4 regions of the Blastococcus sp. SYSU DS0753 genome follow, and region 3 is predicted to be linked to each of the others. Evidence: riboswitches for the same ligand, from Rfam matches in the RefSeq annotation. Region 3 holds a riboswitch; each other region holds the start of a gene.
What was found. A riboswitch is a leader RNA that binds a small molecule or an ion and turns the genes downstream of it on or off. The one in region 3 is predicted to bind cyclic di-AMP.

Region 1 (5,035 bases), on a different contig from region 3:
CGGCGACGCCGTCAGCGCCCTGGTCTACGCGGTGCTCGCGGTCGTCTGGGTGCTGGCCGTCGTCCACTCCTACCGCCAGTACCGGCGGGACGCGCGGCTGGAGTCGGCCGACGCCCTCGCCGAGGTGGCCGAGCAGAACGTGGCCGCCGACGCCACCGACTCCCGCGAGGTCCCGGTCGGCGCGGGCCGACCCAGCGCCCCCCGCGACTGACAGGGCGCCGCACGGCACCCGCCGGCTGCTCCTAGCGGCCGGCCAGCAGGAAGGCCTCCAGCTCGGCCGGGAGGCCGGGTCCGGGCTGGTCGGCGGGGCGGTGCGCCGGCGGCACCGGCCGCTCGTGCGAGCGCAGCCACGCCCAGGTGTCGGCGACGGTCGCCTCCAGCGCCCGCGTGGCCAGCCCGAGCTCGGCGGCCCGGGTGGTGTCGACGTCCCAGGCGGTGCGGGCGACCTCGTGGCGCAGCCACAGCGGCAGGTGCAGCCACTCCTGGACGCCGGCGGCGAGGAGGTCGGCCTCGGGCACCGGTACCCACTCCGCCGCGCTCCCGGTGACGACCCGGCAGAGCTCGAGCAGGCCGCCCAGGGTCGTCATGCCCGCCGGCCCCGTGGCGTTGACCGCACCGGTGCGGCCCTGCCCGGCCATGTCCACGAGCCAGGCGGCCAGGTCACGGGCGTCGACCAGCGCGATCGGCTGGGCGACGCCCTCGGCCGGGACGACCACCCGACCGCCGCTCGCGATGCGCTCCAGCCACCAGCCGAGGCGGTGGATCGGGTCGGAGGGGCCGACGATCAGGCCGGCACGGGCGGCGAGGAAGCGGCCACCGACGGCGGCGGCGAGCTCCCGTTCGCCGAAGGCCTTGATCGGCCCGTACTCGTCGTCCTCGGTGTCCCAGGTCGGCTCGCCGTCCTCCGGGCCGAGCGGCCCCGGCGGCCAGTTGCGGTACGCGTTGAGGCTGCTCACGAAGACGTAGGAGCGGACCCGGCCCAGCGCCGCAGCGGCGTTGCGGGCGGCGGCCCGGGTCTGGCAGGAGGTGTCGACGACGAGCTCGGGCTCCCACTCCCCCAGCGCGCGCGGCAGCGCGCCGGGGTCGTCGCGGTCGCCGTGCAGCGCCCGCGCGCCCTCCGGCGGCGGACCCGTCAGGCCCCGGGTGAAGGTGGCGACGTCGTGCCCGCGAGCGAGCGCGGCCTCCACCACGTGCCGGCCGAGGAAGTGGGTGCCGCCGAGGACGAGGAGTCTCATGCCGAGCACTCCAGCCCGGTCGGCGCCCGCGCGTCCAGGGAGTTCGCCGGCAGCGGATCCGCCGTCGGCGGACGAGCGCTACACCGCGCGGGACACCGGCAGCGTGGGCACCTGCGGAAGGGGCGTGGAACGGGCCGCGGCGAGCACCATCTGGGGCGAGGACGGCAGGCCCCGCCGGGTGCACAGCCGCAGCGCCCGGGCGCCGGTGAGGACGTCGGTCTCCGGCGGGACGACCAGCAGGTCGGCCCGGCGGTTCCCCCCAGCCCAGGTGAGGCAGACGACCTGCGGGTCCATGCTCCGGAAGCCGCCGGCGCGGACCGTGCGGCCCAGCACCTCCAGCTTGCGGGGGGCCGGCTCCCAGGCGTCGAGGGCGTAGGTGAACCGCTCCACCCGCACACCACGCCGCTCCAGCGCCGCGATCAGCTCCGGCAGCTCCACGGCGAGGTCCCGGCTCCGCGGGAACCACGCACCGTCGAACGCCGAACCGCCCGATCCGGCGTCGGCGCGCAGGCTCACCCGGACGTCGATGCCACCCCGGAAGCCCTCGATCGCCGGAACCGTACGGGTGATCGTCGCCATGAGCGTTCGGCCGCCTTCCTCTTCCCAGGGAGCCGGGGAGACGGCTCCGAGGTCAACGTAGGACGGGTGCGAGGCGAGACTTCTCGACGGCGTGGCGGGCGCGTCGGACCGCTCCGGCCAGTCATCACGATTCGTGACCTGACGAGCACGGAGCCCGCGCCGCGGACCGTGCGCCGCCGGTACGAGCACCGCACACGGGCAGTCGGGGGCGGGCCACGGCGAGTCAGTCCGCGCGGGGCCGCCCGCGATGGAGGCTCCGCGGCCTTGCCGTCGGGGACGGCGGTCTGCCTACCGTGCTGCGTCCACCAACGGGTGGGCCCGGATGGCGGACCGCCGAACCTGCCCACCGCCACCGGACCCGTGCACACGACGGGCAGGCGCGGGGAACCCACGAGATCCTGGCCCTCGGCCTCGGGGTGAAGCCGCAGCACGCGGCCGGGCAGCTCTCGCCCGAACCCGACAGCTAACCCCGCAGGCGGCGAGAGGCTTCCCCATGCTCAAGCACCGCACGGCACGACCCGGTCGCTCCACCCGCACCTCCGCGGCGGCGGCGGCCATGGCACGTCCGGCCGTGGTCCTCGCGGCCGCCGCGGCCGCCTCCCTCGCGATCGCCGGTCCGGCACAGGCCCACCCCGGGGAGCACACGGTCGTCCCCGGTGACACGCTGGGCGGGCTCGCGGCCGCCCACGGCACCTCGTGGCAGACCATCCACGCCGACAACCTCGCCACCATCGGCGCCGACCCGAACGTCCTGCGCGTCGGGCAGGTCCTCGTCATCGGCGGATCGGGCGCCGCCCCTGCCGCCCCCGCCCCCGCCGGCGGCGAGTACGTGGTGCAGCCGGGCGACACGCTGGGCGGCATCGCCGCCCGCCACGGCACCACCTGGCAGGACGTGCACGCCCTCAACCTCGAGGTCATCGGGGCGGACCCGAACGTGCTGCGCGTCGGGCAGCGACTCACCCTCGTCGGCGGCCCGTCGGCGGCCCCGGAGCGTGCCAGCCGCGCCGCGGACCGGCCGGCCCTCGACACCGCCGCCTACGGCGCGTGGGAACCGCACGTGCGCCCCGCCGTCGCGGAGGTCGCCGCGGAGTTCGGCATCCCGACGGTGCTCACCCGCCCCGGCCACAGCCCGTCGGAGGGCCGCGCCGCCGACTTCATGGTCTACGACGACCGGGCCACGGGCGACGCGCTCAGCCAGTACGTCATCGACAACGCGGCGCGCCTCGGCGTCGAGTACGTGATCTGGCAGCAGCGGATCGCCGGGACGTGGACGGGCTGGGCCTGGCAGCCCATGGAGGACCGCGGCTCCCCCACCGCCAACCACATGGACCACCCGCACGTGGCCTTCGTGCCGGCGCCGTAACGGCCCCATGACGCAGCGAGCCCCTGCCCGGATCACCGGGCAGGGGCTCGCTGCGTCATGGGCGGATCAGCTGGGCTTGGGCTTGCGGTTCTTGGCCTTGCCGCGCTCGGTCTGGTCGAGCACCACCTTGCGGATGCGGACGCCGGCCGGCGTGACCTCCACGCACTCGTCCTCGGCACAGAACTCCAGCGCCTGCTCCAGGTTGAGGATCCTCGGCGGGATCAGCCGCTCCAGCTCCTCGGAGGTGGACTTGCGCATGTTGGTGAGCTTCTTCTCCTTGGTGATGTTCACGTCCATGTCGTCCGGACGGGAGTTCTCACCCACGATCATGCCCTCGTAGACCTCGGTGCCCGGCTGGACCATGAGCTGGCCACGCTCCTGCAGCGAGAACATCGAGTAGGTCGTCGCCACGCCCTGGCGGTCGGCGACCAGCGAGCCGGTCGGCCGGGCGCGCATGTCGCCCAGCCACGGCTCGTAGCCCTCGAGGTTGCTGTTCAGCACGCCGGTGCCGCGGGTCTCGGTCAGGAACTCGGTGCGGAACCCGATGAGGCCGCGGGAGGGGACGACGTACTCCATCCGCGCCCAGCCGGTGTCGTGGTGCACCAGGTTCTCCAGCCGGCCGCGGCGCACCGCGAGAGCCTGGGTCAGGGTGCCGACGTACTCGCCGGGGGTGTCGATGGTGACCCGCTCGACGGGCTCGTGCAGCTTGCCGTCGATCTCCTTGGTGACGACGGTGGGCCGGCCGACGGTGAGCTCGAACTCCTCGCGGCGCAGCTGCTCGACGAGGATGGCCAGCGCCAGCTCGCCACGGCCCTGCATCTCCCAGGTGTCGGGGCGGTCGGTGGGCAGCATGCGCACGCTGACGTTGCCGACCAGCTCCTGGTCGAGGCGGTTCTTGATCAGGCGGGCGGTGAGCTTCTTGCCCGACTTGCCCGACAGCGGCGAGGTGTTGATCCCGATGGTGATCGAGATCGAGGGCTCGTCGACGGTCAGCGGGGGCAGCGGCCGCGGGTCGTTCGGGTCGGCGAGGGTGTCGCCGATCATGATGTCCTCGATGCCGGCGATGGCGACCAGGTCGCCGGGGCCGGCGCTCTCGGCCGGCGTCCGGGTGAGACCCTCGGTGACCAGCAGCTCGGTGATCTTGACGTTCTTGATCGTGCCGTCGACCTTGCACCAGGCGACCTGCTGGCCGCGCTTCATCTCACCGGAGTGGATGCGCAGCAGCGCCAGGCGACCCAGGAACGGCGAGGCGTCGAGGTTGGTGACCTGCGCGCGCAGCGGCTCCTCGGCGTCGTACTCCGGCGCCGGGATCGTGTCCAGCAGCGTCTTCACCAGCGGGCCGAGGTCCGGACTGTCGGGCACGGTGCCGTTCTCGGGCTTGGTCAGCGACGCCTGCCCGGTGCGGCCGTTGCAGTAGACGATCGGGAACTCGAGGGCGTCGGCGTCCATGCCGGCGTCCTCCATGAGCTCCATGAACAGCTCGTAGCACTCGTCGACGACCTCTTCGATGCGGGCGTCGGAGCGGTCGGTCTTGTTGACCGCGAGGATGACCGGCATCCCCTTGCCGAGCGCCTTGCGCAGCACGAAGCGGGTCTGCGGGAGCGGGCCCTCGGAGGCGTCGACCAGCAGCACGACTCCGTCGACCATGGAGAGGCCGCGCTCGACCTCGCCACCGAAGTCGGCGTGGCCGGGGGTGTCGACGATGTTGACGACGACGGGGTTGCCGTCCTCGTCCGCCAGGCGGATCGCGGTGTTCTTCGCGAGGATGGTGATGCCGCGCTCGCGCTCGAGGTCCATCGAGTCCATCACGCGGTCCTGCGTGGAGTCGTTGTCCGTCCCCTCGCCCTTGGCGCGGCCG
Region 2 (5,035 bases), on a different contig from region 3:
ACCACGTCCGCGCCGGCGTCACCGAGCAGCTGCACCTCGACGTGCCGGGCGTCCTCGACCAGCTCCTCGGCCAGCAGCGCCTCGGTGCCGAACGCGACGCGGGCCTCGCCGGCCAGCGCGGCGACCGCGGCCGCGACGTCGTCGCCCCGGCGCAGGACGCGGGTGGCCCGCCCGCCCCCGCCGAACCGCGCCTTGAGCATCACCGCGCCGGTCGCGTCGAGCAGGTCGGCGACCTCCTGCGAGGTGGCGGCGTCGCCGGTGCCGTGCGGAACCGGCACGCCGGCGGCCTCGGCGGCCGCGCGGGCGAGCACCTTGTCACCGAGCGTCTCCAGGACGGAGGCGCCGGGGCCCACCACCGCCGGCGCCTCGCCGCTGACGCCGCACGCCCGGGGCAGCGCCGGGCTCTCGGAGAGGAAGCCGTAACCGGGGTGGATCAGCGCGCAGCCGGTGTCCACGGCGGCCTGCACGACCGCGGCGGCGTCGAGGTAGGCCGCCGGACCGCTGCCGGGGAGGAGGTGGACCTCGTCCGCGGCGGCGAGGTGCGGGGCGTGCGGCTCGTCGGCGGCGGCGACGGCGACCGACGTCAGCCCCTCGGCGGCGGCGGCGCGGGCGATGCGGACGGCGATCTCGCCACGGTTGGCGATCAGCAGGCGGGCCACCCGGCGATGCTCGCACGCCCCGCCGACCGGCCTGTGGCGGTGGTCACCCCGCAGACGACGGTGCCGCGGCCGGAAGGCCCGGTCGCGGCACCGCCGTCCTCGCAGGATCGATCAGGGCTGCAGGCCCGTGAACGCACCCGAGCCGGTGCGCTGCACCTCACCGGCGCCGGGCATGCCCAGGAAGCCGGCCACGCTCCACGCCGAGGCGTACAGGTGCCCGTGCGTCCACTCCAGCCCGGTCGGCATGGTCACCTGCGCGGTGGCCCGCTCGCCGGAGGGCGAGATGCGGGTGACCTCACCGATCGTGGAGGGGTCGAAGTCCTCCGCCGGCGGGCCCTCGGGGAAGCCCTCGAGGACGTTGGACGCGTAGACGGTGCCGTGCGGGTCGACGGCGACGCCGGTGACCCCCGTCAGTCCACCGATCACGTCGACGACCTCGCCGTGCCGGTCCAGCACGTAGACCCGCGCCGCACCGGGCGCCTCGGCGCCCAGCGTGCCGACGTAGATGAGGCCGTTCGGGCCCTCGGCGATCTCGGTCGGGACCGAGTCGCACCCCACGGTGCCGGGGTTGTTCTCGGCCTCCGCGCACTCGGGGGTGTCGGTGACCGTCGGCGGCACGAAGAACGTGCTGATCTTCCCGCTGCGCAGGTCGATGGAGAGGACGGCGTTGGCGCCGGCGTCGCTGACCAGCAGCCGGTTGGGCTGGGCGAGCACCGCGAACGGGTTGGACAGCGTCTCGATCGGCACCTGCTCGCCGTCGACCTCCATGAACTGCTGCTGGCCGTCGGGGTTGTGGTCCAGCTCGTACTGGAGGAGGTCCCACGTGCGCAGGATCTGGCCGTCCGGCTTGGCCTCGACGACCACCTGGCTGGGTGTGCCGGGCGGCACGGGGGGAGCCCCCTCCTCCGCCGGCGGGGCTTCGCCCACCGCGACGAAGAGGCCGCCGTACTTGTAGTCGACACCCTGCGCGTTGCCCAGGCCGCTGAGCAGCGTCCGGACCCGCCCGTCGCGCAGGTCCACCGAGGACACCTCGCCGGAGTCGGCCTCGGCCACCACGAGCTGGTGGCCCTTGAACTCGCTGAGCTGACGCGGTCCGTCCAGCCCCGCCGCCACGGTGACGATGTCGTCCTCGCCGCCGTCCGCCAGTGCCGTCGCCGGGGACACCGCCACCAGCGCCAGCGCCGCGGCCGCTCCCACGGCCGCCCTCCCTGCCTTCATCCTGCTCCCCTTGCCTCGAGATCCCCCGTGGAACGTCCGGGAAACTGCCAGGCGTCTGCCACCGGGAAGTGAACCGTCGACGTCCGGTTCTCCCGCTCCCTGTGCGTCGTTGCTAGGTGTAGTCACTCCATCGACGGCGCCCCGGGAGGCTCCGGATCAGCCCTGTACGCGGCGGACACGGCGGAGCGCACAGCGTGCGGACCCGCCGCGACGGAGGAAGTAAGCGTGCGCTGACGATCGGTGACCGGCGAGGCCGCGCCTCGCGCCGTCGTCCGCGCGTCCACGGTGGTCGACGCGCGAGTCGCCCGGGCCCGCCCCCGTGGTCGACACGCCGCTCGCGGGCCGGTCCCCCGCGTGTCGGCCGGTGGGTAGGTGGACGGATCCCGACCTAGCGTCGTCGCGGTCCGGACGGGATCCCGTCGTCACCGCTCCCGGTGACACCCGTCCGGCACCGCCGAACCGGGCGTCGGATCCGACCGCCGCCCGGACCGGGGACCCACCGCAGCACTGGGGTGAAGCGTGGCCGCGAGCCGGTCAAGCCGGGCGAGTTCCCCGCCCGAACCCGTCAGCTAACCCGGTAGGCGGTCGATGGAGAACAGGAGAACCGTCGTCCATGACGACCACGCGCACGTCCACCACCCGCCGCTCCGTCCGCGGCGCGGCGCTCGCCCTCTTCACCGGAGCGGGCATCGCTCTCACCCCGTTCGCCGCCACCGCCTCCACCGGTGACGGGGGTGGCGGCGGTACGACGACCGTCGTCACCACGCCCGTCGTGGCGCCCACCCACGCCGCGCAGGTCGCCGTCGACACGGCCCTGGCGCAGCAGGGCAAGCCCTACGTCTGGGGCGGTACCGGCCCCGGCGGCTACGACTGCTCGGGCCTGACCTGGTCGGCCTACCAGGCCGCGGGCGTGGAGATCCCCCGGACCTCGCGGGCGCAGTCGACGGCGGGGGTCTTCGTGGACCGGGCCCACCTGCAGCCCGGCGACCTGATCTTCTTCTACGACCCGGTCGGTCACGTCGGCATGTACATCGGCGACGGGCTGATGGTGCACTCCTCCACCTACGGCAACCCGGTGGCGGTCGTGCCGGTGGACTCGATGTGGGGCTACAACACCGCGCGTCGCGTCGTCTGATCCGGCGCTCTCCCCGGTGCCCCGGCCGATGCGGCCGGGGCACCGGGGCGTTCACACCAGGCGCAGCGTCGCCCGCTTGAGCCGCACGATCAGCCGCATGCCGCCGGACTCCACCAGCTCCCGCTGCCGTGCGCGCAATTGCTCACCGAGCTGCTCGAGCCGCTCCTCGCCCAGGGCGTGCGCCTGGGGGAACATCCGCTGCTCCTCCTCCATCGTGTGGTGGCGCAGCGTCTTCTCCAGCATGCGCACCTCGGTGGTGAACTCCGGGTCGTCGGGTGCCGTGCGCATCACGGTGGCCAGCTGGTCGTCGATCTGCCGGTGCTCGGCGTGCGCGAGGGAGAGCAGCGGCGAGACGTCGACGACGGCCGGGTAGAACAGCTCGTCCTCGATCTGGGTGTGGATCTCCAGCTCCCGCAGCAGCCGGCCGCGCAGCTCCTCCCGCCGCTCGGTCTCCTCGCCGGTCGTCTCCGCCAGGTCGCGCAGCAGCCCGCGCAGCACGTCGTGGTGGGCGGTCAGAACCTCGTCGGCCTTCATCGGGATGCCTCCTGGACGGTGGTGATCGCGGTGGGCGTGCGCCAGTCGGCCCGGCGGCGCACCTCGACCCGGCCCTCGCGGACCCGCGTGTCGAAGCAGGGCAGCGGTGCGGTGGAGGGGCCCTGGGCCGGCTCACCGGTGGCCAGGTCGAACCGCGACCCGTGCCAGGGGCAGACCAGGTCGCCGCGGTGCAGCCAGCCCTCCCCGAGCGGCCCGCCCTGGTGGGGGCAGCGGCCACCGACGGCCTGCACGGCACCGCCGGTGGCGACGAGGACGACGGGCATGCCGTCGACGTCCACCGGCACCGGCTCGCCCTCGGGCAGGTCGGCCAGGGCGGCGGCGTCGGTGAAGCGCCGCGGTTCGTAGCTGCGGACGGCGTGGTCGGTACCCATCCCGTGCCGGTAGGAGAGCGCGCCACCGAGCCAGCCGCTGGCGACGGTGACCGCGTAGCCCGCGGCGGCGGTGACGCGCGCGCGGGCGGCCCGGCCGCGGGCCCGATCGGCCAGCGACCAGGTGTAGAGCGCGAGCGCGGCACTGTTCAGCCCGGCGTGCACCAGCCCGACGCGGCGGGCCTGGTCGTGGGCGTGCTGCCAGTCGGTCAGCCCGGTGGCCGCCGCGGCCACCGCGCCGGCGACGCCGACCCGCACCGCGGTGCGGGCCGCCGCCCCGGAGCCCGGCCCGCCGCGGCCCGTGGCGTCCAAGGCGTCGAGGGCCAGGGCCGCCGTCCACGACCCGATCGGCACGGTGACCAGGGCGGGGTGCAGCGGGTGGCCGAGCCAGACACCGTGCAGCAGGTCCTGCAGCGGCCGGGCATAGCGCCCGGCGAGCAGGAAGGTCAGCGAGATGCCGTGCTCGACCGGGTAGCTGGGGGCGTCGAGGACCTCCCAGCGCTCGACCGCCCGCAGGGTCCGCTCGAACACCCCCCGCACAATCACCGGCGCACTCTCCGTCGACGCATTCTTCGCATCTGCCCAGGTGGGGAGCGGTGAAACAGCGCGGGACCGGCTCGTGCGCCGCGCCGCGGCGTCGTAGCGTCCGGTGCCATGGCGACGCGAGAGTTCCGGACGGTGCTGGAGGGCGGTTCCTACTTCGAGGGGCCGCGGTGGCGCGACGGGCAGTGGTGGGTCTCGGACTTTTACCGGCGCACCGTCAGCCGGGTCTCGCCCGGCGGCGGGGAGAACGTCGTCCTCGAGGTGGAGAACCAGCCCTCGGGCCTGGGCTGGCTGCCCGACGGCTCGTTGCTCGTGGTGTCGATGAAGGACCACCGGCTGCTCCGGGTCGCCGACGGCGAGGTGTCCACGCACGCCGACCTCTCCGCGGTCTGCGGCGGGCACCTCAACGACATGGTGGTCGACGCCGCCGGCCGGGCGTTCGTCGGCGACTTCGGCTTCGACCTCATGGGCGGTGGCGCGCCCGCCCCGGCGTCGGTGAAGCGGGTCGACCCCGACGGCACGGTGACCGTGGTGGCCGAGGACCTGCGCTTCCCGAA
Region 3 (5,035 bases):
TTCGCCATGGTCATCGGGTACACGAACGCCTCGTGGACCCTCAAGGCCGACCTGGTCAACCGCTACGTCTGCCGCCTGCTGGACCACCTCGACGAGCACGGCTACGCGTCGGCCACGCCGGTCGCCCCGCCGGAGGGCGGGGGAGCGCCCTTCCTCGACCTCGCGGCGGGCTACGTCCAGCGCAGCCTCGCCGGCCTGCCGCAGCAGGGGCGCCGCACACCCTGGCGGCTGCACCAGAACTACCTGCGGGACGTCGCCATGATGCGCCGGGGCTCGCTGGAGGACGAGGGCATGACCTTCCAGCCGCGCGTGCCTGCAGCCGCCCACGCGGATCGGGTCGTGGCCTGATGGGGCCCTACGCCTTCGCGGGCGGGACGGCGGTCGTCACGGGCGCCGCCAGCGGGATCGGCGAGGCGCTGGCCGCGCAGCTGGCCGACCGGGGCAGCCACCTGGTGCTGCTGGACCGCGACGCCGACCGGCTGGCGGCGGTGGCCGGGCGGATCGCCGCCGACCACCCGGCCCTGCGGGTGGCGACGCACGTGGTCGACCTGGCCGACGACGAGGCGACAGCGCGGGTGGCCCGGACGCTGGTGGCCGAGCACCCCGAGACCACGCTGCTGGTCAACAACGCGGGGGTCGCCCTGGGCGGTCGCTTCGACCAGATCGGGCTGGCGGACTTCGAGTGGGTCCTGGCGGTGAACCTGCGCGCCGTCGTCCGCCTCACCCACATGCTGCTGCCCGTGCTGAAGACCCACCCCGGCGCCCACGTCGTCAACGTCTCCAGCGTCTTCGGCATCTTCGCCCCGGCCGGGCAGGTCGCGTACGCGACGAGCAAGTTCGCCGTCCGCGGGTTCAGCGAGGCGCTCCGCCACGAGCTCGCCGACGACGGCATCGGCGTCACGGTCGTCCACCCGGGTGGGATCCGGACGCGGATCGCCGAGAGCGCCCGCACCGGCGCGGGCGTCTCGGTGGAGGAGTACGAGAAGGGGCGGGCGCAGTTCACCAAGCTGCTGCGGATGCCGCCGGAGGACGCCGCCGCCCGCATCGTGGCGGCCGTCGAGCGCCGCCGCCCCCGGCTGCTGATCGGCTGGAGCGCCACGGTGCCCGACGTGCTGGTCCGCCTGCTGCCCGGCACCTACTGGCGGCTGATCGCTCGCCGGGCGACCGCGCGGCCGAGGGGCTGAGCGCCGGAAAAGGTATTGCCGGTGCCAGTAGAACGGGGACGTGACCGACCCCTCCTGCCGGATCGTCGAGCTCGGCCCCGACGACGACCTCTTCCCCTCCTGGTGCGAGGTGTGGGCCGCCTCCGGCCGGGCCGCCCGGCCGCAGGACCCGCCCCGGCCGGCGCAGGAGGACGTCGCGCTGGGGCGGGAGCTCGTCGCGCCCGGTGGCTCCCGGGACGGCACCCACCGGGCCGCCCTGGTGGACGGCGCGGTCGCCGGCGCGCTCCGGCTGATCCTCCCGCGCAAGGACAACCCGACGCTGGCGGTGGTGGACCTCGCGGTGCACCCGGCCTCCCGGCGCCGTGGCCTCGGGAGCGCGCTGCTGGCCGAGGCCCGGGTACTCGCTGCCGCGCACGGCCGCAACTCGCTGGTGAGCGAGGTGGACGAGCCCGGCGCCGGGGCGCCGGGCCGCGCCTTCGCCGAGCGGCACGGCTGGTCCTGCGACCTGGTGGAGACCCGCCGGGAACTGGTGCTGCCGGTCGACGAGGACCGGCTGGGGGCGCTCGAGGCCGCGGCCGGCGCCGGGTACGAGATCGTCACCTGGCGGGACCGCACCCCGGACGCGCTGCTGGCCGACCGGGCGCTGCTGGAGCGGCGCATGACCACCGACGCACCCCACGGCGATCTGCCGGTGGGGGAGGAGGAGTGGGACGGGGACCGGATCCGCGAGTACGAGCGGACCCACGTCGCCCGGGGCCGGACGGTGCTCAGCGCGGGCGCGGTGATCGGCGGCCGGCTGGTCGGCTTCACCGACCTGCAGATCCCGCTCGCCCAGCCGGCGCTCGCCCACCAGGGCGGCACGCTGGTGCTCCGTGAGCACCGGGGGCACCGGCTCGGCGCCCGGATGAAGGCGGCCGTGCTGCGGGAGCTGGCAGCGGGGGTCCCCGGCGTCCGGCGGATCAGCACCTACAACTCCGAGGGCAACACGCCCATGGTCGCGGTCAACGAGGCGCTGGGTTTCCGCCCCGCCGGCGCGCTGTCGTCCTGGTCGACCCGCCTCTGAGCCGGGCGGTCCCACCGCCGCCGGCCGCGTGCGGTTGACTGCCGGGGTGGACCGTTCCATCCCTGCGGAGTTCGTCCGCGCCCACACCCGGCCGGTCCGGCCGGACCTGGTGCCCGAGGTGGAGCTGCTGGTCGCCGCCGACGTCGTCGCCCTGTGGGAGGCGATGGAGACCGAGCACGGGCGCACCTCCACGGACCCGCCGTTCTGGGCCGCGGCCTGGCCGGGCGGCCAGGCGCTGGCCCGCCACGTGCTCGACCACCCCGGCCTGGTGGCCGGGCGCACCGTGCTGGACCTGGGGGCGGGCAGCGGCCTGGTCGCGGTCGCGGCGGTCCTGGCCGGCGCGACCGCGGTGCTCGCCAGCGACGTCGACCCGTTCGCGCTGACCGCGATCGCCGTCAACGCCGAACGGAACGGCACCCCGGGCATCACGCCCGCCGGCGACGTGCTCGGGGGCGAGCCGCCCGACGTCGCGGTCGTCCTCGCCGGCGACGTCTGCTACGACCGGGAGATGACCGACCGGGTGCTGCCCTTCCTCGAGGCGGCCCGGGCCGGCGGTGCCGAGGTGCTGATCGGTGATCCCGGGCGGGTGTACCTCCCCGAGGACCGGCTGGAAGCGCTGGCGGTCTACGACGTGCCCGACACCGAGCCGTCGCCCACCGGGCCGGTGCCGGTGCGCCGGACCACGGTCTGGCGGCTCCCCTGACGGTCACCTCCCGTTCCTTTTCCCGCCAGGGGATTGTCACGAACGGATAACGCTGGTTACCGTGGGTCCCGCCCGGCCGGTCGTTCTCTCCCCATCCGGGGGAGGTCCGCCGGGCGCCGCCGAGTCGCCCGCCGAGGGCGAGCCGGGGACCCACCGAAGTACTGGGGTGAATCGCGCGCCGGGGCACGTCCTGGCGCGGGTAGGGCCGCTTCCCGCCCGAATCCGTCAGCTAACCCGGTAGGCGGCACGACGGAAGAAACGGAGAGCCGCCGCATGGCGAGCCTGCGGGCCCACCTTGCACGGAACCGCAGCCGGTACGGAGCCTCGCGCGCGCCTTCCCCGCGCTGAGCGCCCGGGCGTACGCCCGACACCGCTGCCCCTCGACCATCCCCGCAGCAGTTCCCGCCGCCGTCGCCGGCCCTGCCGCCCCCTGCCCCTGGAGCAGTTCCTCCCCATGAACCTTCGCGCCACCTCGATCACCCGTGCTCTCCGCCCCACGACCGGGCGCCGTTCGACGAAGACGGTCCGCCGTTCCGCGCTGCTGCTCCTGGCGGTCGCCGCGGCAGGCGGCCTGCTGGCCAACGGCGTCGTCGCCGACGAGCCGGTCGCCCAGGCCGAGCCGGAGCTGGCCTCCGTCAGCGTCGCCGAGCAGCTCGGCATCACCGACGAGACCCCCGCGCCCGACGTGACGGTGGCCGCGGCCGACACCCTCGGCCAGCTGGCCGCGAGCCGCAGCGAGCGCGCGGCCGAGCAGGCCGCCGCAGCGGAGGCGCGGGCCGCGGCCGAGCAGGCCGAGCTGGACCGCCGTGCCGCCGAGGAGGCCGCCCGCCGCGCCGCCGAGGAGGAGGCCGCGCGCAAGGCCGCTGCCGAGGAGGCCGCCCGCAAGGCCGCTGCCGAGGAGGCCGCCCGCGTGCAGGCGGCCCGGGAGCAGGCCGCCCGCACCCCGGCGCCGGCCGCACCAGCCCCGGCCCCGGCCCCGGCCCCGGCTCCGGCTCCTGCCCGGAGCGCTCCCGCGCCGGCCGCCGCGGCCCCGGCCGGCTCCTTCCAGGAGTACGCGATGGGCAAGCTCGGCGGCTCGGGCAGCGAGTTCAGCTGCCTGGAGAGCCTGTGGGGCAAGGAGAGCGGGTGGAACCCGAACGCCCAGAACCCGCGGAGCACCGCCTACGGCATCGCGCAGTTCCTCGACTCCACCTGGGCCGGGACCGGCATCGCCAAGACCTCCGACGGCTACCGGCAGATCGACGCCGGCCTGATCTACATCAACAACCGCTACGGCTCCCCGTGCGGCGCGTGGTCGCACTCCCAGGCCACCGGCTGGTACTGAGCGGGCCTCTGCCCCCGCCCCTCGCCCGCGCGGGGCGGGACCCTGCGGCGAGGCCGTTCCAGCACGTCACCACGCTCGGGTGGTCTTCGGACGGGGGCGTCCCCGCTGAGGCATTGGAGGCTTTACCTGCGTCGTCGGCCCCGAGGACGCAGGTAGAGCTTCCAATGCCCGGGGTCGGCTCAGCGCAGCCGAGCCTCGGCTCCAGGCCTAAGGTCGGTGCAGCGTGCACGGAGGGGGAGCGATGACCGAGGCCGACGACGCCGACCGGACCACCCCGCAGAGCGGGATCGTCGGGCGGTCGATCGACGAGTTCGTGAACCAGTTGCGGTTCTTCTCCGACCGCGCCCGCAACCTCGCCGGGAATGCGACGTCCCGCCTCCCGCTGCCGGCCCTGCCCAGCCCGCCCGGGGCGATGTCGGCGGCCCAGCTGCGCGCCGTCAAGGAGATGGTGACCGCGCAGCGCACCTCGATCGCCGCCATGCGCGCTCAGCTCGACGCGTTCGACCAGCAGCTCGCCGTCTTCGAGCGGATCCTCGACCCCCTGGTCGAGTGGAGCACGACCTGGGCGCGGCTGGAGGAGGCCGTCGGCGACATCGTGCGCCGGGAGCCGCCCGTCGAGCAGTGACGGTCAGCCCGCCAGCGACCTGACGAGCAGCACCGCGCCGGAGAGCAGGCACAGCACCAGGGCGGCGCGGCGCATGGCCGGCAGGGCCAGCCGCCGGCGCAGGGGTCCGGCGAGGAGGAAGCCGGTCAGCACGAACGGCACCAGCCCCGCACCGGTG
Region 4 (5,035 bases), on a different contig from region 3:
GCGGGCCGCCGAGGTCCAGGAGGACCTCCGCGCGCGCCAGGGGCAGGTCGTCGCCGCACGCGAGGCGCTGGCCGAGGCGCAGCGGTCGGTGGACGAGGCGAGGGCGGTGCTCGAGGACGCCCGGGGCGTGCTGGCCGGGCACCAGCGCGAGGTCGCCGGGTACGCCGTCGCCGTCTACCGGGACGGTGGCGCCCTCACCCCCCTCACGCTCCTGCTCGCCGGTGGGGATCCGGGGGAGGTCCTCGCCGGCATGGGCTTCCTCGACGCCGTCGACGCGCACCTCGCCCACCTCATCGGCATCGCGGAGAGCCACCGGCGCGCCGCCCTGGACCAGCAGCAGCGCGCCCAGGCCGCGCTCGACGCAGCCCAGGGGCGGGCGGACGAGGTGGCCGCGCGGGTGGCCGCGCTGGAGGCGGCCGCCGACGCGGTCACCACGGAGCTGCACGACACGCTCGCCGTCGTCGACCGGCAGCTGGCGGCGCTCCAGGGGGAGCAGGCGTCGGTGAACGAGCAGACGGCGGCCAGCTGGCGGGCCTACGTCGACCAGCTCCGGACCGCCGGCCTCGCGGACGTGCCCGCCGCTGCGCTGCGGGAACCCGAGCGCAGCCTCCCCGACCGCCTGGCTCCGGTGGGCGCCGCCGGGGGCGGCGCGCAGCGCGGGGTGGCCCAGCTGCCCGGGCGGCCGAGTTCGCTCCTGGTGCTGCCCGCCGAGACCCTCGCCGCCGTCAGCGGCGCGATGGAGGCCCTGGGGCAGCCGTACGCGCCGGGGACGGCGGGGCCGGAGTCCTGGGGCTGCGGCGCACTGGTCCGGGTGGCCTACGGCCGGGCCGGTGTCCAGCTGCCCGCGACGCAGGAGGAGCTGTTCGCGAGCGCCGTGCCGGTGGACCGCGCCGACGTCCTCCCCGGCGACCTGGTCTTCCTGGGCTCCCCGGAGGCGGGGCTCGGGCACGTGGGCATCGCCCTGGACCCGCGGACCATGCTGACCGCTGACGCGCGGGCCGGCGCGGTCGTGGTGCGCACGCTGCCGGGCGACCAGGTGCTGGCGATCGGCCGCCCGGTCCTCGGCCAGCGGCCCCCTGTCGCCGTCCCGGGGCCGGCCGCGGGGGCGCTGCGGACCGAGTGCGGCAACACCGTCTACCCGCCCAGCTACGACGGAGCCCGCGCATGGGGCGGCTACCCGAACGGCCTCATCCCGCCCAGCGCCATGTGCCCGCTGGGCGTCGGCGGGCACGCGCTGCGCTGCGACGCGGCCGCCGCCTACCGCGCCATGTCGGCGGCCTACGCGACCGCCTTCGGCAGCCCGTTGTGCATCACCGACTCCTACCGGACCTACGCAAGCCAGGTGCGGCTGTACGGGGAGAAGCCGGCCCTGGCCGCGGTGCCCGGCACCAGCAACCACGGCTGGGGTCTGGCGGTGGACCTGTGCGGTGGCGTCGAGACGTTCGGCACCCCGCAGTACGCCTGGATGGCTGCCAACGCCGGCCGGTTCGGCTTCCTGCACCCCACGTGGGCCGATCCGGGCAACGGGCGCGAGGAGCCGTGGCACTGGGAGTTCGCGGGCAGCTGATCCGGCGCGGGCCGTCGGTGGCGCGGCGGAAATGTCGGTGGCCCTTCCTACCGTGCGCAGCAACTCACGGAGGAGAAGAAGCGATGCTCATCGATTGCGACACCTGCACCGCCCGCGGGACCGGCTGCGCCGACTGCGTCGTGACCGTGCTGCTGGGAGCCCCGCCCGGGTGGCAGGGGGGCGACCCGGTCGTCGTGCCGATGACCGGGCGGCCGCGTGGCGGGCCGGCCGCGGCCGCCGAGGACGTCGTCGTGCCACCGCCGGGCGTGGTGGTGGAGTTCGACGAGGTGGAACGCAGCGCCGTGCGCGCGCTGGCCGAGGGCGGCCTGGTTCCCCCGCTGCGGCATCCCGACGGGCACGGCGGGGAGCGGTCCGGACGGCGCACCGGCTGATCGCCGCCGCACCCCGCGGCGAGGGCCGGGTGACCACCCGATCGGGTGAATGCCCAGGTGGGCGGCCAGGCGCCCGACGCACACGTCTCAGCTGTCCCTGTTTGTCACAGGCGCATCACGGTCGTAGGGTTCCCTCCGTTCGGCCGGGTGGTCGTCATCCATCGATGGATGGCCTCGACCGGACACCGCCTAATCACCGCGTGGCGCGCACCACTGCGCCCGAGGTGTACCGGGGACCCACCGCACTCTGGGGTGAGTTCTCCCGCCGCCGGCTCGCCGGTGGGTGGGGGATAGGGCCAGTCTTCCCAGCCCGAACCCGTCAGCTAACTCGGTCGGCGGTCGAAGTGGAAGAAACGGAGAGCCGCCGCACGTGGCGACCCCTCACGCACTACTGACGCACGCCCCCGAACAACTCCACACCGCCGGCCGGCGCAGCTCCGCCAGCGCCCGCCGCTTCGGACCGCTCCGTTCGGGGCTCCTGGTCAGCGCCGTCGCAGCCCTGACCGTCACCGTCCTCCCGGGTACCGCGTCGGCGGTCCCCGGCACCGCCGACGAGATCGCCGCCCAGGTGGCCGAGGCCAGCCACGAGCTGGAGGTCGTCTCCGAGCAGCTGAACGAGGCGCGCGTCGTCCTCGAGGGCCACCAGCGCGACGCGCAGGCCGCGAGCGAGGCGGTCGCGGAGGCGGAGGGCCGGCTCGGCTCCCTCGACGGCCACATGCGCCGGCTGGCCCGCAGCGTCTACACCGGCAGCGGCATGTCGCCGCTCGACGTCCTGCTGACCAGCACCTCGGCCGACCAGCTGGTCGACCAGCTGGGCACCCTCGACGCCATCGCCGGGCACACCAGCGAGGTGCTCACCGAGGTGTCGCGCGCGGCCGAGGACGCGGAGCAGGCCCGCGACGCCGCCGAGGAGGCCGCGGCGGACGCCCGGCGGACGGTGGAGCAGATCGCCGCCCAGCAGGAGGAGCTCGAGGCGAAGATCGCCGACTACCAGCGCCGGTACGAGGCGCTCACCGCGCCGCAGCAGGAGCAGGTGGCGCAGGCCCACGGTGGTACCGGCCTCCCGGCGCCCACCGGCGCCGTCATCGCGCCGAGCTCGGCCGCCCAGGTGGCGGTGAACACCGCGCTCGCCCAGATCGGGGACCCGTACGTGTGGGGTGCCGGCGGGCCGAACGCCTTCGACTGCTCGGGGCTGACGTCGTACGCCTACGCCGCGGCGGGTGTGATGCTGCCGCACTCCAGCCGGTCGCAGAGCCAGATGGGCAGGCCCGTCTCGCGCGGCGAGCTGCAGCCTGGCGACCTGCTGTTCTTCTACAGCCCGGTGAGCCACGTGGGCATGTACATCGGCAACGGCCAGATGGTGCACGCCTCCACCTCCGGCCAGCCGGTGAAGGTGGCGAGCGTGGACTCGATGGGGAACTACAACAGCGCCCGTCGCATCGCCGGCTGACGGCTCCGGGAGCATCGCAGCGAGGAACGAGGGCCGGTGATCCCGACAGGGGTCGCCGGCCCTCGCGGTCGCTGGCCGGTCAGGTGACCGAGGGCCCGATCCCGAGGACCTCGGGCAGGCCCGGAGGACGGGAACACGGTGAGGGCGGGCCTCGCGACCGGGTCGAGCAGGATGCCGGCCGCCCAGCACGTCCCCGAACCGGGACGGGCCGCTGCGGTTGGCCCGCCTAGGATCGGCCGGGTGAGCGTTCGCCGGGCCGCCCTGGTGGCCGCGGCCCTGCTGGGGATCGCCGTCGTCGTCGTCATCGTCGTCCGCACCCCGTGGGACGTGCTGCCCGAACCGCCCGGAGGGCACACCGAGCCCGACCCGACCGCTGGCCTGGACCCCGCGGCGATCGAGCGCGCGGAGGCCTTCGCCGCCGCCCTGCGACCCGCGTCGCTGCTCTCCCTCGTCCTCGGGCTGGCGGTCTCGGCCGTGCTGGGGCTCACCCCGCTGGGGGCCCGCCTGATGCGGTCGCTGGGGGCGCGGTGGAGGGACCGCTGGGTCGTGCAGGTGGTGCTGGGGGTGCCGGTCCTGCTCCTCCTGGGCCGCGCCGTGACCCTGCCGATCTCCGCCTACGCGGAGTCCGTGCGCACGCGCTACGGCCTGTCCACCCGCGGCTGGGGGCTCTGGCTGCGCGACGTCGCCGTCTCGTGGGCCATCAGCGCGGCGCTGACAGTGGTCGTGGTGCTGGCCTTCCTGTGGCTGGTCCGTCGCGCGCCGCGCACCTGGTGGGCCTGGGGCGGGGCGGCAGTGGCCGGCTTCGTCGTCGTCGGCTCGTTCCTCTACCCGGTGGTCATCGAGCCGGCGTTCAACTCCTTCGAGCCGCTGCCGGCGGGTGAGCTGCGCAGTGACCTGCTGGCGCTCGCCGAGGAGAACGGCACCCCGGTGCAGGACGTGCTGGTCTCCGACGCCTCCCGGCGGACCACGGCGCTGAACGCCTACGTCTCCGGGTTCGGCTCCACCCGGCGCATCGTGGTCTACGACACCGTCCTCGGCGAGCTGCCCGACGCGGAGATCGAGTCGATCGCGGCGCACGAGCTCGGGCACGTCGCCACCGACGACGTCCTCACCGGCACGCTCATGGGCGCGCTCGGCGCGGGCGCGGCGACCGCCCTGCTCGGCTGGTTGCTGATGTGGACGCCGCTGCTGCGCCGCGCCGGGGCGCCCTCGGCCGGCGACCCCCGCGTGGTCCCCCTGCTGCTGTTCCTCGTCGCCGTGGGCAGCCTGCTGGCCACACCCGTGCAGAACCTGGTGTCGCGCCAGGTCGAGGCCCGCGCGGACCTGCACGCCCTCGACCTCACCCGCGATCCGGAGGCCTTCACCGCCATGCAGCAGCGGCTCGCCACGGCCAACCTCGGCGATCCGGACCCGCCGGCGGCCTGGCACTGGTTCTTCGGCAGCCACCCCACGACCGCGCAGCGCATCGCGATGGCCGAGGACTGGGCGCGCCTGGAGGGGCCGTGAGCCGGACGCTCGTCGTCACCAACGACTTCCCGCCCCGGCAAGGGGGCATCCAGACCTTCGTGGCGGCGCTGCTGGAGCGACGGACGCCGGACTCGCTGGTCGTGCTGGCGTCGGACGCAC

Region 1: it holds a riboswitch for cyclic di-AMP, as region 3 does, so the genes downstream of both, ACI799_RS07740 (LysM peptidoglycan-binding domain-containing protein) here and ACI799_RS18470 (aggregation-promoting factor C-terminal-like domain-containing protein) in region 3, are expected to answer to the same signal.
Region 2: it holds a riboswitch for cyclic di-AMP, as region 3 does, so the genes downstream of both, ACI799_RS02185 (C40 family peptidase) here and ACI799_RS18470 (aggregation-promoting factor C-terminal-like domain-containing protein) in region 3, are expected to answer to the same signal.
Region 4: it holds a riboswitch for cyclic di-AMP, as region 3 does, so the genes downstream of both, ACI799_RS09525 (NlpC/P60 family protein) here and ACI799_RS18470 (aggregation-promoting factor C-terminal-like domain-containing protein) in region 3, are expected to answer to the same signal.

Annotation. Positions count from the first base shown of each region.
Region 1 covers NZ_JBJHAT010000006.1:123,195-128,229, forward strand. The annotation lists gene ACI799_RS07725 (sulfite exporter TauE/SafE family protein) at 1-211, shown strand, start outside; gene ACI799_RS07730 (NAD-dependent epimerase/dehydratase family protein) at 243-1,235, opposite strand; gene ACI799_RS07735 (DUF5994 family protein) at 1,314-1,814, opposite strand; cyclic di-AMP (ydaO/yuaA leader) riboswitch at 2,194-2,287, shown strand; gene ACI799_RS07740 (LysM peptidoglycan-binding domain-containing protein) at 2,371-3,177, shown strand; gene typA (translational GTPase TypA) at 3,244-5,035, opposite strand, start outside.
Region 2 covers NZ_JBJHAT010000002.1:41,100-46,134, forward strand. The annotation lists gene ACI799_RS02175 (carboxyl transferase domain-containing protein) at 1-659, opposite strand, end outside; gene ACI799_RS02180 (ScyD/ScyE family protein) at 771-1,856, opposite strand; cyclic di-AMP (ydaO/yuaA leader) riboswitch at 2,320-2,476, shown strand; gene ACI799_RS02185 (C40 family peptidase) at 2,491-3,012, shown strand; gene ACI799_RS02190 (hemerythrin domain-containing protein) at 3,064-3,546, opposite strand; gene ACI799_RS02195 (Rieske 2Fe-2S domain-containing protein) at 3,543-4,481, opposite strand; gene ACI799_RS02200 (SMP-30/gluconolactonase/LRE family protein) at 4,590-5,035, shown strand, end outside.
Region 3 covers NZ_JBJHAT010000031.1:23,580-28,614, reverse strand. The annotation lists gene ACI799_RS18490 (flavin-containing monooxygenase) at 1-348, shown strand, start outside; gene ACI799_RS18485 (SDR family NAD(P)-dependent oxidoreductase) at 348-1,184, shown strand; gene ACI799_RS18480 (GNAT family N-acetyltransferase) at 1,225-2,226, shown strand; gene ACI799_RS18475 (class I SAM-dependent methyltransferase) at 2,273-2,929, shown strand; cyclic di-AMP (ydaO/yuaA leader) riboswitch at 3,047-3,173, shown strand; gene ACI799_RS18470 (aggregation-promoting factor C-terminal-like domain-containing protein) at 3,384-4,253, shown strand; gene ACI799_RS18465 (hypothetical protein) at 4,495-4,878, shown strand; gene ACI799_RS18460 (TSUP family transporter) at 4,882-5,035, opposite strand, start outside.
Region 4 covers NZ_JBJHAT010000009.1:21,567-26,601, forward strand. The annotation lists gene ACI799_RS09515 (D-alanyl-D-alanine carboxypeptidase family protein) at 1-1,567, shown strand, start outside; gene ACI799_RS09520 (hypothetical protein) at 1,651-1,959, shown strand; cyclic di-AMP (ydaO/yuaA leader) riboswitch at 2,136-2,312, shown strand; gene ACI799_RS09525 (NlpC/P60 family protein) at 2,330-3,409, shown strand; gene ACI799_RS09530 (M48 family metallopeptidase) at 3,650-4,915, shown strand; gene ACI799_RS09535 (glycosyltransferase family 4 protein) at 4,912-5,035, shown strand, end outside.